3 regions of the Lactiplantibacillus koreensis genome follow, and region 3 is predicted to be linked to each of the others. Evidence: predicted binding sites of a transcription regulator. Region 3 holds the regulator's gene; each other region holds the start of a gene.
What was found. The regulator Rex, encoded in region 3, represses fermentation and respiration genes when NADH is low (regulators of the CRP and FNR family bind a similar motif). The targets are predictions, from matches to a motif close to TTGTGAANTANTTCACAA.
Positions count from the first base shown of each region.

Region 1 (5,445 bases), 570 kb from region 3:
AAGAACGAGTTAGCGATCCCTGCTAGAATCCCAAAAATATATGCGATTGAGATTGACGGACTCATTAAGATCCCCACAAAGAACAGCAAATAGGTAATGACCCCTAAAACAACGAATGGCTTACGACCAAATTTATCTGATAAAAATCCTGAAACCAATAAGACAATTAAGCGACCAATTCCTAATGAAGAAATGACGACCGCGACACCGCCCGTATTGGTATGCCACTGTCCAGCCAATGAATCCATGTTTTGGGCTAAAATAATGACCCCAATCCCATGAATAAAGTAGTTTAGGTATAGGCTAATTGCGGTTGGCATATACTTATTTTTCATAATATCCTCCTAAGCGCAACTTTTACTTATGGTCAACAGCATCTTCATCAAATAAAATATGGCGAATATAATCAACTGGCATTTCTTTACCCGTCCATAATTTAAAGGCTGCGGCGCCTTGTTCAAGCATCATACCTAAACCGTTAAAGACATGTTCAACCCCAGCTGCTTGGGCAACTTTCATGAGTTTAGTTGTCCGTGGCGCATAAACTGTATCAAAGACAATCAAGTCCTTACGCAACCAACTTGGATCATCAATTAGTGTCTTATCTTCCAAAGGCTTCATCCCAACCCCAGTTGAATCGGTATAAATATCAGAACTTTGAATTTCTTGTTTGAAATCAGCCCGATTTTCAAGTTCATGTAAGGTTGCTTTGCAATCGGTCCGTTCATTAATTAACTTAACATTACGTTCTGCATTTTCCCAAGAAGCATCATGCATATTAAAGATCGACATTTCTTTAACACCATCTAAAGCTGCTTGAACAGCAATTGCGGTACCAGCACCACCGGCCCCAGCTAAAGTCATCTTTTGACCACGAATATCAATACCTTCATCTGCCAAAGACTTCATAAAACCAATGCCATCAGTTGTATATCCAGTTAACACGCCATTATCATTGACAACTGTATTAACTGCCCCAACCATTTCAGCGGCAGGATCTAATTTATCTAACAATGGAATAACTTTTTGTTTATTAGGCATTGAAATATTAGACCCACGCATATCTAAAGTTCTAATTGATTGAATCGCACTTGGTAACGTCTCATTTGTCACTTCAAATGCTAAGTAAGCATAATTCAAGCCTAGTTTAGCAAAAGCATTGTTATGCATCGTTGGTGACATTGAATGTCTAATTGGATAAGCCATCAAGCCGATTAATAATGTATGTCCGTCAATTCGTTCTGTCATAATAATTCACTCCTAAATATAATTTATAATATTTTGTTACTCAATTCACTTGTCATCTTAGCAGATTGATCTATTATATTAAATAGGGCTACATTAATAAATCAATAGAAATAATCTATGATTGAAAGGGGTACCATTTTCATGAATTTACGTCACTTAATTTTTTTCAAAGAATTAGCACGAACACAACATATGTCGCAAGCGGCTGACAGCCTTGGTATCTCGCAACCCTCGCTAAGCTATGCCATTAAAAAGTTAGAAAAAGAATTAGGCGTGCCACTTTTTGAACCTGATGGTCGTAATATTAAGCTAACTCCGATTGGCGAGGTCTATCTAAAATACATCACTGCCAGCTTAAATGATTTATCACAAGGCAATGAATTGGTTCACCAATTGATGAATCCAGACACTGGTCATGTTAATTTGGGCTTTACTTACACCCTAGGTCAACAACTCGTCCCAGAGCTACTCACTAACTTTCAAGCCGATTCTCAAAATAAAGCCATTAACTTTGAACTTGGTCAAAATAACTCCAACGAATTATTACAAGACCTAGCCACTGAAAAATACGATTTAATTTTGGCTTCTAATATCGAAAAATTTGGTGAACAAGTCGCTGATAACCTATTTGATTTTATACCACTAGTGCAACAAGAAATTGTGGCTGCCATTCCTAGTCAGCATCCTTTAGCAATAAAAGAGACCTTACAGGTCGCCGATTTAGCTCCTTATCCAATGATTCTTTTCTCTAAGAATAGTGGGCTCCGACCCTTAATCGATCAAATCTTAGCACAGGCTAAAGTAACCCCTAAGGTTGCTTATGAAGTCGAAGAAGACCATACGATGGCTGGCTTTGTTCAACACAATTTAGGTGTCGCCTTGATGCCTTATTTACCATTGCTCAATCAAACCAATGTTCATTTAAAGCACCTTAAGGATCAGCCTTTACAACACCAAATATATTTAATTGTAAAACAAAATCACTTTATCACGCCCTCTGTTCATCGTTTTCAAGAATTTATTCGTAGCTATTGCTGGCAACATTATACGAATCAAGATCGCTTAATTTAGGACCTAACGTAGAGAATTGGTCAAAAAAACAGCTGCTACAAGAATTCAAATTCTTGTAGCGGCTGTTTGGGGACGATATAAACTTAAAACGATGAGACTGCAGATAACCCCAACAATCGCAATCCCAACATCAAACCACATAATATTTCGAATACTGACGCGCGAAATCCAAGCAGTAAACACTGGAATCGTAAATGAAGCTAACCCACTAGCCGTATAGTAAATACCGGTAATGCGGCCCTTAGCCCGTGGGAAGACATCACTCATAATAGTTAGTCCCAATTGCATCACGCCACCAGCTGCTGAACAACCAATGATAAACGAACAAATCAGGGCAACACTCATCGTTGGTACCAAAGTTAAAACAACTAGCGCCAATAGCGAGATTAAAGTATTAACTAGCATTAGCCACACAGCCTTAATTACTCGTTCAACTAAAATAGCAGTCACAATTACGCCAAGGATCGAGCCAATACTATAGATACTAACCAACATCCGCGCATGCACCAGATTAAGCTTAACCACTTCGCTACCATATTTAGTTAACCATTGACTCACCAAGTAAAAAGTCGCCATCGAGACATAGCCAAAAACAGTTAAAACAATCCCTAATATTAACTGTCGTGGCTTTAGCCTGTTTGATTTTGGCACCACTTTTGTCACAGCCGTTTTAGTCGCAACTGTGGATAGTTCTGGGAATTGACGAGGACGTAAAAAAATAAAATTAACCACTAGCAAGCCAACGCATAGTAAAAATGACCATCCATACCATAAAGTTAAATGATCCAGCCCTGCCACAATGATTGGTAATAATAACTCACCAATCGATGCAAACGCCTTGATCATTATATTGGCAGTCGCTTGTCGCTTCGGATATAGTTCCATTAATGCCGGATAAGTGCCCGAATCTAAAAAGGAATTTGCCATCCCCGCTAAAATGCCAAAACCATACGCCACTAGAATATTCTTCGATAGGATAATGCCAATAAAAAACAGCGTATACGTTAAAACACCAATTTGCACAAAGAACTTGCGCCCAATGCGATCTGAAAAAGTGCCGGCAATATACAACACTAGCAAGCGGCCAATACCTAACGATGAAATAACCAATGAAACGCCGGCATCATCAACGTGCCACTGCTGCCCTAGAACAGTCATGTTCTGAGCTAAAATAACAATGGCCATCCCATGGACAAGATAGTTGAGGTATAAGCAAATCGTCGTTCGAGTCCGTTCTATCTGAGTCATCCGTCTTCACCTGTGCTTTGCTTAAATTTGAATTGAGTAACAAAGCACTTTGCTCACCTGTTAACACAATCATTAAAAGGTAAAAACCTGGGTTTGTCAAGGCAACCTGCTGCCAAAATAAAATAGTACTAGCTTTCAACGACCCCCAGCCGTCTTCACAACTGGCTGAGCCCGGTAACTAGTACTACTTCAATCGCTATAATTAATCTAAGTCGACCTGAGCACGTTCATCATCAGTTTTAGCCTTTTTCTTCGTCAAACCATTATTTTCAATAACACTTTGATACCAAAAAAAGGACTGTTTCCGATAACGCTTTAGCGTGCCTTGACCCTCATCATCTAAATCAACATAGATGAAACCATACCGTTTACTCATCTCACCCGTTGAAGCGCTGACTAAGTCAATACAGCCCCAAGGCGTATAGCCCATCAAGTCAACACCATCGGCAATCGCCCCGGCCATGGCCTGAATATGTTGCTTCAGATAATCAATTCGATACTGATCATCCACGTAAAAATCCTTATCCGGCTTATCAATTGCGCCCAGACCATTTTCAACGACAAACAGTGGTTTTTGATAACGATCATAAAGTTCATTTAAAGCAATTCGTAACCCGGTTGGATCAATTTGCCAACCCCAATCACTGGCTTTCAAGAACGGATTCTTGACACCACCCATTAAGTTACCCGCAACGGTAGCCGTGTTTGGATCCGTCGTTTCAACGGCCATTGACATGTAGTAACTAAAGCCAACATAGTCAACTGGATATTGCTTCAATAACGCTAATTCACCATCCGTCGTTGCTAAATCTTCAAATTTCAAGCCATATTGCCCCAATAGGCGCTTCGTATAGGCTGGGTACTCACCACGAACTTGCACATCACCACAGAAAAAGTTAAAGTCTTGGCTTTGTTGCAGGTTAGCTAGCTGATTTTTAGGATTAGCATCATAACTGTAGCTCGTCGCATATAAAATCATACAACCGACTTTGAGCTCTTTTTTCAGATTATGGGCAATTTTAACCGCTTTGGCACTGGCGACAAACTGATTATGCCAAGCTTGGAAGACGTTCTTTTTATCATCGGCGCCACTTGATGGCACCATGCCTTGACCCATCACTGGAAAATGGGCGGCACTATTAATCTCGTTAAAGGTCATCCAATACTTCACCTTATCTGCATAGCGTGTTAACACTGTCCGAGCAAAGGTTTCATAAAATTCGATCAAGTAGTGATTCTTCCAACCACCGTATTTTTTCGCTAAGTTTAAAGGCAATTCATAATGTGAAATGGTGACCACTGGTTCAATCTGATGCGCTAAACATTCATCAATCACCGCATCATAAAAGGCTAAGCCGGCTTCATTCGGTTGCGTTTCATCCCCATCCGGGAAGATGCGTGACCAAGCAATCGAAAACCGATAGCATTTAAATCCCATCTCCGCAAATAAGGCAATATCTTCCTTATAGTGATGATAAAAATCAATCCCTAAATGATTGGGATACGTATATTTAGCTTCATCAATCGTCCAATCAAAATCTGGTTGTGAAACAATTTTAAACCGATTCTTGCCACCTGGTAACGCATCCGCAATGGATAACCCCCGGCCGCCTTCTGCATAGCCACCTTCTAGTTGATTAGCAGCGGTAGCGCCACCCCATAAGAAACCTTCTGGAAATTCTGACATTTGCTTTGCACCCTTTCCGACTTATGCTTTAGAACTAAATGTTAGCCCTTACATTCAGTATACGAACTTTGTAGTTGAATTTCAAACGATTTTGAAAGCGATTACTCTAATTTGGCACCATTAGTCGCAATTACTTTTTGATACCAGTCAAAGGATGCTTTACGACTACGCTTTAACGTTCCTTGCCCAGC
Region 1 is NZ_CP027190.1:1,333,965-1,339,409, forward strand. It holds gene C5Z25_RS06525 (MFS transporter) at 1-335, opposite strand, end outside; gene C5Z25_RS06530 (shikimate dehydrogenase) at 358-1,248, opposite strand; gene C5Z25_RS06535 (LysR family transcriptional regulator) at 1,390-2,319, shown strand; gene C5Z25_RS06540 (MFS transporter) at 2,365-3,567, opposite strand; gene C5Z25_RS06545 (glycoside hydrolase family 1 protein) at 3,770-5,254, opposite strand; gene C5Z25_RS06550 (glycoside hydrolase family 1 protein) at 5,356-5,445, opposite strand, start outside.
Region 1: a site for Rex is predicted at 1,282-1,299, ahead of C5Z25_RS06530 (shikimate dehydrogenase). Genes of this name have one in related genera too.

Region 2 (5,445 bases), 220 kb from region 3:
ACTCATTATAAAAACCTCCTTCAAATTGACGATTGCTTTAAACACGTCGAACTATACCGGAGTCATTTAAGCAAGTAAACACTGATATTTTTTCATAACCAGCATAACCATATGTTATAGTTAGGCGTCACAACGCTTTCTGGTCATCCATTAGTTCTTTTATTCACAATATTAACAATTATTTTTTCGTTTCCGTGATTTTTAAAACTGATAAAACCTTATTTTGCTGGGATTCGTCAAACTTGATCATTTGTTATAAATTCACTAGTGAGTTGCAATTTTTGAAATACTCGTTATGATTAAGCGTGAAAGTACTCGTTGGTAACCTCTGAATTTGTGAAAGGAAGTTATTAACATGTTAAAACTCAACACTTACGAAAATATCTTACTAGACGTTCAGGCTGGCATCGCTACCTTGACTATCAATCGTCCTAAATCAATGAATGCCTTGAACACTGCAACCTTAACTGATATTGGTGCCGCCTTAGATGTCATTAAAGCCAATGCTGATACCATTAAGGTTGTCATTATTACCGGGGCTGGTCCCAAAGCTTTCGTAGCTGGTGCTGATATTGCCGAAATGCACGATATGAATTCATTAGCAGCTGCTGAACTTTCGAAAACAGCACATGCCACATTTGGCCGCATTGAAAATCTGTCTCAATTAACGATTGCTGCCGTCAACGGCTATTGCCTAGGCGGTGGGTTAGAACTCGCTGCTTCTTGCGATATTCGCGTTGTTTCAGACCGGGCAAAATTCGGCCAACCAGAAGTTACTTTAGGTATCGTACCTGGCTTTGGTGGGACCCAACGTTTAACTCGCTTAGTCGGCCGCGGTAAGGCTAAAGAAATGATTGCCATGGGTACGATGGTTGATGCACAAGAAGCTTATCGGATTGGTATTGCTGAAGAAATTGCCACACCTGATGAATTGATGGCTAAAGTTGATAAAATTGCGCAAACAGTCATGAAGAACGGCCTCATTGCGGTTGGTATGGCTAAATACGTGATTGACCGGGCAGCTGATTTACCATTAGACACTGCCATTGATTTCGAAACCCAGATGTGGGCACAGACCTTTGCAACCGCTGATCAGACGGAGGGCATGACCGCCTTTCTTGAAAAACGACCAGCCGCTTTCCCTGGTAAATAATTAACGCTTAGATAAAAAAAGGCATTTGGATTTTGTCCAAATGCCTTTTTAGCGCAACAACGTCGGCCCAATAACCAGTCTCGATACCGACTATCAAAATCTTAATTATTCAGATTTTGATAGTCACATTTGATAACGGTCATTGAGCCGATGCGATTACTTATTTATGCAGTTACTGGCCGTTGCGCGGGGATAGCTTGGGCTTCCCCGCTCGTCACGACTTCGCCATTTTGATTTGTCACGGTTGTCGCTAAGGTCACAATTTTAAAATGCGGTTTAGCTTCAATCTTTGTCACCGTCACTTTAACAACTAAGACGTCATCAAAGTAAACCGGATGGCTGAATCGCAGATTCTGATTCAAATAAATTGCGCCTGGCCCCGGCATTTTCATCCCAACACATGCCGATATCATACCGGCAGAAATCATCCCATGCGCAATACGCCGCTGGAAACGTGTCTGCTTCGCAAAGCTTTCATCCATGTGCATCGGATTGTAATCCCCTGTAACTCGTGCAAAATCATTCACGTCCGTCTCAGTCACCCGTTTAGAGAACTCCCCAACCATGCCAATCGCGATCACGTCATCGTAAATACGCTGATATTCTGTCATTTTGCTTACCTCCAACTTATTCAACCTTGCATCAGTTGATTTCAAATTCATTATAGCCTGATTGTGATTAAATACACAATACCAGTTAATTATAGGCGGTATAACTTTTGGTAACGGTTACAGTTCTGCGTACAAAAAAGAGTCGACCCTACGGCCGACTCTTCTTGCGCTACTTAGCAATTACTTGCTAGCATCTTGTTCTTGCATTTGTTTTTCAAGATCACTGATCGAGTAAACCCCATCAGCCACATTGCCAACTTCCTTAGGCTTGATATGACGGTAACCCGGCATACCAGTCCCAGCAGGAATGATCTTACCAATGATGACATTTTCTTTCAGACCGATCAATGGATCGTTCTTACCACGAATAGCCGCATCAGTTAAGACCCGTGTTGTTTCCTGGAATGACGCCGCTGATAAGAAACTATTCGTTTCCAAGGCAGCTTTGGTAATCCCAAGAATAACTGGCCGTGACGTTGCTGGAATACCACCAGCAATTAACGTCTTGTAGTTTTCATCTTTAAAATCAGCAATATCCATCAAGGTCCCAGGTAAGACATCCGTATCACCCGGATCCATGATCCGAACTTTACGAAGCATCTGCCGAATCATGATTTCAACGTGCTTATCACCAATTTCAACCCCTTGCATCCGATAAACGCGTTGCACTTCACGGAGTAAGTAGTTTTCAGTTGATAAGACATCTCGAATTTGAAGTAATTGTTTAGGATCAATTGACCCAACGTTCAACGCTGCACCACGATGAATGAAGTCACCTTCACTAACCGCCATCCGCGCTGTTAACGGTAACGTATAAGTCCGGGTATCAGTTTCACCCTTAACCGTAACTTCTTTCGTCCGTTCCGCAGGATTTTCTTCAATTGATTCAACCGTCCCAGTTACTTCAGTAACTTCGGCACGCCCTTTAGGATTACGTGATTCAACAATTTCTTGAACCCGTGGCAACCCTTGGGTAATATCGTCTCCGGCAACCCCACCAGTATGGAAAGTCCGCATCGTTAACTGCGTCCCGGGTTCACCGATTGATTGTGCCGCAACGGTCCCAACAGCTTCACCGACTTCGACTTCATCACCGGTAGCCATATTACGGCCATAACAGTGTTCACAAACCCCATGTTTCGTGTTGCAAGTGAAGGCCGAACGAATCGTCACTTCAGTTACACCCGCGCCAACAATCGTCTGTGCTAGGTCTTCATCGATCATAACGTTGTTACCAACAATTTCTTCATGCGTCTCAGGATTAAAGACAGTCTTCATCGTGTAACGACCTAAAATCCGGTCATACAATGGTTCGATAACTTCGTTACCATCCATGATGGCTTCGATTCGTAACCCACGATCAGTGCCACAATCCTTTTCACGCACAATAACATCTTGAGCCACATCGACAAGTCGACGTGTCAAGTAACCAGAGTTGGCAGTCTTCAAGGCCGTATCGGTCATCCCTTTACGAGCCCCATGGGTTGAAATAAACATTTCCAAGACTGAGAGTCCTTCACGGAAGTTAGAAAGAATAGGTAGTTCCATGATTTTCCCATTAGGAGCGGCCATCAAACCACGCATCCCAGCTAACTGCGTAAAGTTAGAAATGTTCCCACGCGCACCAGAATCACTCATCATAAAGATTGGGTTATCTGGGCTAAAACTATCAATTAGTTTTTGTTGGATTTGGTCTTTAGCATCATTCCAGACACCAATGACCCGTTCATAACGTTCATCATCCGTAATTAAACCACGACGGAATTGTTTTGAAATCGTGTTAACTTGCTTATGCGCTGCGTCGATGATTTCTGGTTTTTCTTTTAAGTCAGTCACATCGGCAACCCCAACCGTCAAACCAGACTTAGTTGAAATGTTGTAACCTAAGTCTTTCATCCGGTCAAGCAAGAGTGACGTTGCCGTCACATGGTATTGCTTGTAAACTTCCGCAATAATATCAGCCAAGAAGCCCTTCTTAAATGGCATGATTAAGTCTTGACCATCTAAGAAATCATGAATGTTTTCACCAGGCTTCAAGAAATACTTGGCAGGCGTGCCATCAATCAAATTGTCATTCGTTGGTTCGTTCAAGTATGGGAACTTACCAGGCAAAATGTTATTGAAGATAGCTTTACCAACCGTAGTCACTAAGACTTCTTGCTTCTGTTCGTCATTGAAAGGCTTGTCAGTCATGGATGAAGCTTGAATCCCAACCCGACTGTGCATGTGCACGTAGCCAGCTTGATAAGCTTTTTGAGCTTCATTCAAGTCTTTAAAGATCATGCCTTCGCCTTCACGACCAACTTCTTCAGTCGTCAAGTAGTAGTTACCGATAACCATATCTTGTGATGGTGTTACCACTGGCTTACCATCTTTAGGTGCCAAGATATGATGCGCAGCCAACATTAATAGCCGAGCTTCAGCTTGTGCTTCATCTGATAAAGGTAAATGGATGGCCATTTGGTCCCCATCGAAATCGGCATTGTAAGCTTCACAAGCCAATGGATGTAACCGCATTGCTTTACCACTAACCAAGACTGGTTCGAACGCTTGAATCCCTAAACGGTGAAGTGTAGGGGCCCGGTTCAAGAGCACTGGATGTTCTTTAATGACGTCTTCTAAGACACCCCAAACATCGTCATCTGCACGTTCAATCTTCCGTTTAGCATTTTTGATGTTAGAAGCTAATTCACGTTTAACCAATTCTTTCATGATGAAAGGCTTGAAGAGTTCCAACGCCATTTGACGTGGTAACCCCATTTGGTTCATCTTCAAGAATGGTCCAACGTCGATAACAGAACGCCCAGAATAATCAACCCGCTTACCAAGTAAGTTTTGACGGAACCGACCTTGCTTCCCTTTCAACATATGTGAGAGGGACTTCAATGGCCGATTACCAGGCCCAGCAACAGGACGCCCACGCCGACCATTATCAATCAAAGCATCAACGGCTTCTTGTAACATCCGCTTTTCGTTTTGAACAATAATACCAGGGGCATTTAAATCTAATAAACGTTTCAACCGGTTGTTACGGTTGATGACCCGACGGTATAAATCATTCAAGTCAGAAGTGGCAAAACGTCCACCTTCCAATTGAACCATTGGCCGTAAGTCCGGGGGAATGACCGGAATCGCATCCATGACCATCCAAGCAGGTTCATTACCAGAAGTAACAAAGGCTTCAATGATATCTAGACGACGAACGGCCCGCGTCCGTTTTTGACCAGAAGCATCTTTTAAGGCTTCCTTCAAATCACGTGCTTCTTTTTCAAGTTCGACGTTATTTAAAAGACGCTTAATTGCTTCAGCACCCATTTCGGCATCAAATTCATTACCGTATTGGGCTTTCTTTTCTCGGTATTCACGTTCAGAAAGCAATTGTTTCTTTTCAAGTGGCGTGTTACCAGGTTCGATAACGACGTATGAAGCGAAGTAAATGATTTCTTCAAGTGCCCGAGGACTCATGTCTAAAACTAAGCCCATCCGGCTAGGAATTCCCTTAAAGTACCAGATGTGTGTCACTGGTGCGGCAAGTTCAATATGACCCATCCGTTCGCGACGAACTTTACTACGAGTCACTTCAACCCCACAACGGTCACAGACAATACCCTTATAACGAATCCGTTTGTACTTACCACAAGCACATTCCCAATCCTTAGTAGGACCGAAGATACGTTCATC
Region 2 is NZ_CP027190.1:2,132,794-2,138,238, reverse strand. It holds gene C5Z25_RS10270 (MIP/aquaporin family protein) at 1-6, opposite strand, end outside; gene C5Z25_RS10265 (enoyl-CoA hydratase-related protein) at 356-1,153, shown strand; gene C5Z25_RS10260 (MaoC family dehydratase) at 1,318-1,764, opposite strand; gene rpoC (DNA-directed RNA polymerase subunit beta') at 1,945-5,445, opposite strand, start outside.
Region 2: a site for Rex is predicted at 1,826-1,843, ahead of C5Z25_RS10260 (MaoC family dehydratase). Genes of this name have one in related genera too.

Region 3 (5,445 bases):
TTACGACGATCGCCAAAACCAGGTGCTTTAACCGCAACCACGTTGAAAGTCCCACGCATTTTGTTTAACACTAAGGTTGGTAAAGCTTCGCCAGAAATGTCATCCGCAATAATTAACAATGGCTTGCCTTGTTCCACAATAGATTGTAGTAATGGCAAAACATCTTGGATGTTAGAAATCTTTTTGTCGGTAATTAAAATGTAAGGATTGTCTAAATCAGCTTCCATTTTATCGTTATCGGTAACCATGTATTGTGATAGGTAACCACGATCAAATTGCATACCTTCAACCACGTCCAAGCTAGTATCAACACCACGTGATTCTTCAATGGTGATAACGCCATCATGACCAACTTTTTCCATGGCTTCCGCAATCAACTTACCAGTTTCTTGGCTAGCTGAAGAAACGGCTGCGATTTGCGCAATATCTTCTTGCGTCTTAACTTCATGGGCCATTGAATGCATGGCGTCAACAGCAGTCTTCGTTGCAGCTTCAATCCCGCGACGAATCCCAACTGGGTTAGCCCCAGCAGTGACGTTCTTCATGCCTTCGTTGACGATTGATTGAGTCAATACCGTTGCGGTAGTGGTCCCATCACCGGCAATATCGTTAGTTTTTGAAGCGACTTCAGAAACTAACTTAGCACCCATATTTTCGAAATGATCTTCAAGTTCGATTGCCTTAGCAATCGTAACCCCATCATTAGTAATGGTTGGTGAGCCGTATGATTCTTCCAATACAACGTTACGACCCTTAGGACCTAAAGTTGATTTAACAGTGTTAGCTAATTGGTCAACACCTTTGAGCATTGCTGAACGTGCGTCTTCAGAGAATTTTAATTCTTTAGCCATTATTTGTATTCACCTCATAAATAAATTTTGTTTTAATTACTATCAGTTAAATGGATTAGTCTTCAACCGCGACAATATCTTTTTCGTGTAAGACTAGATAAGTTGACCCTTCATACTTAACTTCAGTACCTGCGTACTTGTCAAACAATACTTGATCGCCGACTTTCACGCTTGGTGCAACCTTTGAACCGTTATCTAAAATCCGGCCATCAGATACAGCAACAACCTTACCACTTTGTGGCTTTTCCTTAGCATTGTTGGCAATAACAATACCACCAATCGTTTGTTCTTCTTCTGCTTGTTGTTGTAAGATGACACGATCACCTAATGGTTTTAACACGTGAATCCCTCCATTTATTCTTTTTTAGCACTCACAAACATCAAGTGCTAATCACAAAGATAACTATATCATTTTAATTTAAGAATGCAAGTTATTTGTCAATAATTAGTCAAAGAAAGTCAAATCGATTATAATGAACTTACTTAAGTCAAATCTGACTCGAAATTTTATTGTTAAAGGACGTGAGCTAATGGCTAATCGACGCCAATCGCTGACGGTTTTAATCGTCTATTTTATTATCTATGCCCTACCCACTTTATTAGCCCAAGGATTTCATCAGCTTGGATCTTGGATTTTCTTAATTCAAACCTTGGATTACTTACTAGGCGCTATCATCTTAGTATGGCTCGCCTGGCGAACTAAAACGCCTAATGCTGTCGAACAACAGCCTAAGAATTGGGTCAGTACGGTTCTATGGGGGCTTATCGGAGTCGTCTTAGTGCTTGCCGGTCAAGTCGTTATTCTACGCTTGACACAACTGCTCGGCCAGTCAACGGCCTCGGCCAATACCAACACGTTACTCACCATTGGCCAGAAATATCCCTTCTTCTTACTGGCAGTGCTCGTTGGGGCGCCAATTATGGAAGAAATCGTCTTTCGTAAAGTTATCTTCGGTAACCTAACGACGGTTACTGGAACAGTCGGTGCCGCTGTTATTTCTAGTTTACTATTTAGTTTTGCTCATGCGGATGGACACTTAATTTTATATGCCTTTATTGGACTCCTCTTTTGTTGGCTGTACCGGCACACCGGTCGCATTCAAACCTCAATGATTGCGCATATTTTGATGAATGTTGTCGCAGTCTTACCTTTATTTTTAACTTAGAATGACTAAAAGACGCAACCATTTTTTGGTTGCGTCTTTTGCTAACTAAATATTATTCAGCTGATTTATCGCCAAGCTGTTCCCCATAATGTTCAATGAAATAAATTAAGGTTTGCAATTCATTCGTTAAATCAACATTTTGAACCCGAATAGTCTCAGGCACTGAAATGCGTAACGGCGTAAAGTTCATAATCCCTTTAACGTTAGCATCAACTAGTTCATCCGTAACGTCTTGAACGACTGAAGTTGGCACCGTTAAAATGGCAATCTCAATTTGTTGTTCAATTAATTGTTTCTTTAATTCCGCCATTGGATAGACGGGAACGCCGCTTTGAACCGTATTAGCGATTGATTCGTTAACATCAAAAGCTGCTGAAATACGGACATTGCTATTTTTATGAAAATTAAAATTAAGTAACGCATGACCCAAATTTCCGACCCCAATCAAGGCCACGTTAGTCAACGTATCTTGATTTAAAATTTTCTTAAAAAATGCCAAGAGCTTTTCAACATCATAGCCATACCCGCGTTTGCCTAATGCCCCAAAATATGAAAAATCTCGTCGAATCGTAGCTGAATCAACTTTAACTGCTTCTGACAGCTCCGTTGACGAAACCCGTTTCTTGTCAGCATCTAATAAAATGTTCAAATACCGATAGTATATCGGTAACCGCTTGGCCGTTGCCCGTGGAATTTTTGTTTCTGCCATTTGACGACCCTCCTTATCAAAAGTTTGTGAATTTGCTGACACTATTCTAGCATAACAGGCCACTTTGTGAAATAATATTTACTTATTATTCCCTTTCACTAGGGCTAACAACGACAATATGCTACAATTATTTGACGAATCCACCTCGAAAGGAGTTTAAAAAAACGTGATTTTACTACAAGTACAACAAGTCATGCGGCGTTTTGGCGCTGATGTCTTGTTCGATAACGTACAATTAGATATTCAAGACCATGCGCGCGTCGCCTTAGTTGGTCGCAACGGTGCTGGTAAATCAACCTTATTAAAAATGATTGCCGGTGAAACCGTTCCTGACGAAGGTCAAATTTCAATGCGTAAAGGCTTAACCATCGGCTATTTGGCTCAAGATCAAGGCTTAAACAGTGCCCATACGATTTGGGAAGAAATGAGCAGTGTCTTCGCTGAACTACATCAACTAGAAGCTCAAATGCACCGGTTAGAAGCCCAATTAAGTGATCCTGAAGTTATTGCTGATGACCCGACTTACCAGCAAACACTAAAGACCTATGACCAGGTTCAAACTGAATTTCAACAAAAAAATGGTTACGGTTACCAGGCTGAAATCCGGGGTGTTTTGCATGGTTTTCAATTCAATGCTGATGTTTATGACAAATCCGTTACTGAGCTATCGGGAGGCCAAAAAACTCAGCTGGCTCTCGCCAAACTACTATTAGAAAAACGTGATTTACTCATTTTGGATGAACCAACCAATCATTTGGACGTTGAAACGCTCACTTGGCTCGAAAGTTATCTTCAATCCTACACGGGCGCCTTGCTAATTGTGAGTCATGACCGCTACTTCTTAGATCGGGTCGTCAATGAAGTCTACGATTTATCTCATCATGAAATGGTACATTATACCGGTAATTATGATCAATATGTCCAACAAAAAGCGGCTCGCATTCAAGCGGAATGGAAGCATTATGAAAAACAACAGACCGAAATCAATAAATTAGAAGACTTTGTCAATCGGAATATCGTACGAGCCTCAACCACCAAGCGGGCCCAATCACGACGAAAACAACTCGAAAGAATGACGCGTTTGGACCGCCCCGAAGGTGATGAAAAAACCGCCCACTTTGGCTTTCATGCAGCCAAACAGAGTGGCAACATTGTCTTAACTGTCAAAGATGCGGCGGTTGGCTATCAAGATCAAATCTTGTCATCACCGGACACATTAAATATCAAAAAACATGAAGCAATTGCCATCGTGGGTCCCAATGGGATTGGTAAATCAACCCTTCTGAAAAGTATTCTAGGTCAAATTCCATTTATTAAAGGGCAAGCGGTCTTTGGCACCAATGTCGTTACCGGTTATTACGATCAGGAACAAAAAAATTTGCATGCTAAAAAAACCGTCCTTAGTGAACTTTGGGACGAACATGCTACCACTCCCGAAAAAGATATTCGAACCATTTTAGGTAGTTTCTTGTTTACTGGTGCCGATGTCGATAAATCAATCGGTTCCTTATCTGGGGGCGAACGGGCACGCTTACTGCTGACCAAGTTAGCCATGGAAAATGACAACTTTTTAATCCTAGACGAACCGACCAATCACTTGGATATTGACAGTCGTGAGGTATTAGAAGTTGCGCTTAACGATTTTGACGGGACCCTCTTATTCGTCTCACATGACCGTTATTTCATTAATCAAGTTGCCACCAGTGTTGTTGAAGTGTCCCCAACTGGCACGGAACTGTTCTTAGGTGACTATGATTATTATATTGATAAAAAGCAAGAACAAGCTGAGTTAGCCGAATTGGCAGCTAGCGAGGCTGCAGCTAATGACGCAATTAACGCAGCTACAGCCATTAGTGAAGCCGGTACGCCGGTGACCCAGTCCAAGGGACAACAAACCTATCAAGCCAGCAAACAACAACAACGGACTAAGCGTAAGTTAGAACGTTCAGTTGCCGCGCTAGAACAACAAATGAGCGACTTAGAAACTAAGGCTACAGAAATTCAAGAACAAATGTCCCAACCAGCCGTCTTTGCTGATGCGACAAAATTACAAGAATTTCAACAACAATTGGAACAAGTTAACGCAGCACACGAACAAGCTGAAAACGACTGGACTGAACAAGCTGAAGCCTTGGAAAACCTAGCTTAATATAAAAGACCGATACTAAAACAATCACTGCAAGAATTCACAACTTCTTGCGGTGATTGTTTTAGTATCGGTCATCGAGGGTGTCAAAATGTATCCCCACTCATTTTTTAGTGGACCATATTGGGCATCCAATCAAATTCTAAGCTAGGATCAGCATTTAACGTTGCATCACCAAATTGCTGGTGTTGATATTGCACATAAGCAGCTGCGCCAATCATGGCCCCGTTATCACCACATAATTTTAAAGGTGCTAATAATAATTCAGTGTTCGGAAACTTGGTTGGCAGAACTTTTTGTAACCGTTCACGTAGTCCTTGATTAGCCGCAACTCCACCAGCCAATACCAATTGTTTAACGGGATACTTTTCTAAAACGCGCATCGTCTTGCTCGTTAAAACATCAACCACACTAGCTTGAAAACTAGCCGCTAAATCATTCTTATCCAAAGTTTCACCAATCTGATCGGCATGATGAACCGTATTGATAAAGGCACTCTTTAAGCCACTAAAACTAAAGTCAAAGTTATCTTCATCAATCATGGCACGTGGAAATTTGAACGTATCTTGGCCT
Region 3 is NZ_CP027190.1:1,908,343-1,913,787, reverse strand. It holds gene groL (chaperonin GroEL) at 1-851, opposite strand, end outside; gene groES (co-chaperone GroES) at 907-1,191, opposite strand; gene C5Z25_RS09195 (CPBP family intramembrane glutamic endopeptidase) at 1,382-2,017, shown strand; gene C5Z25_RS09190 (redox-sensing transcriptional repressor Rex) at 2,070-2,726, opposite strand; gene C5Z25_RS09185 (ABC-F family ATP-binding cassette domain-containing protein) at 2,893-4,875, shown strand; gene tsaD (tRNA (adenosine(37)-N6)-threonylcarbamoyltransferase complex transferase subunit TsaD) at 4,983-5,445, opposite strand, start outside.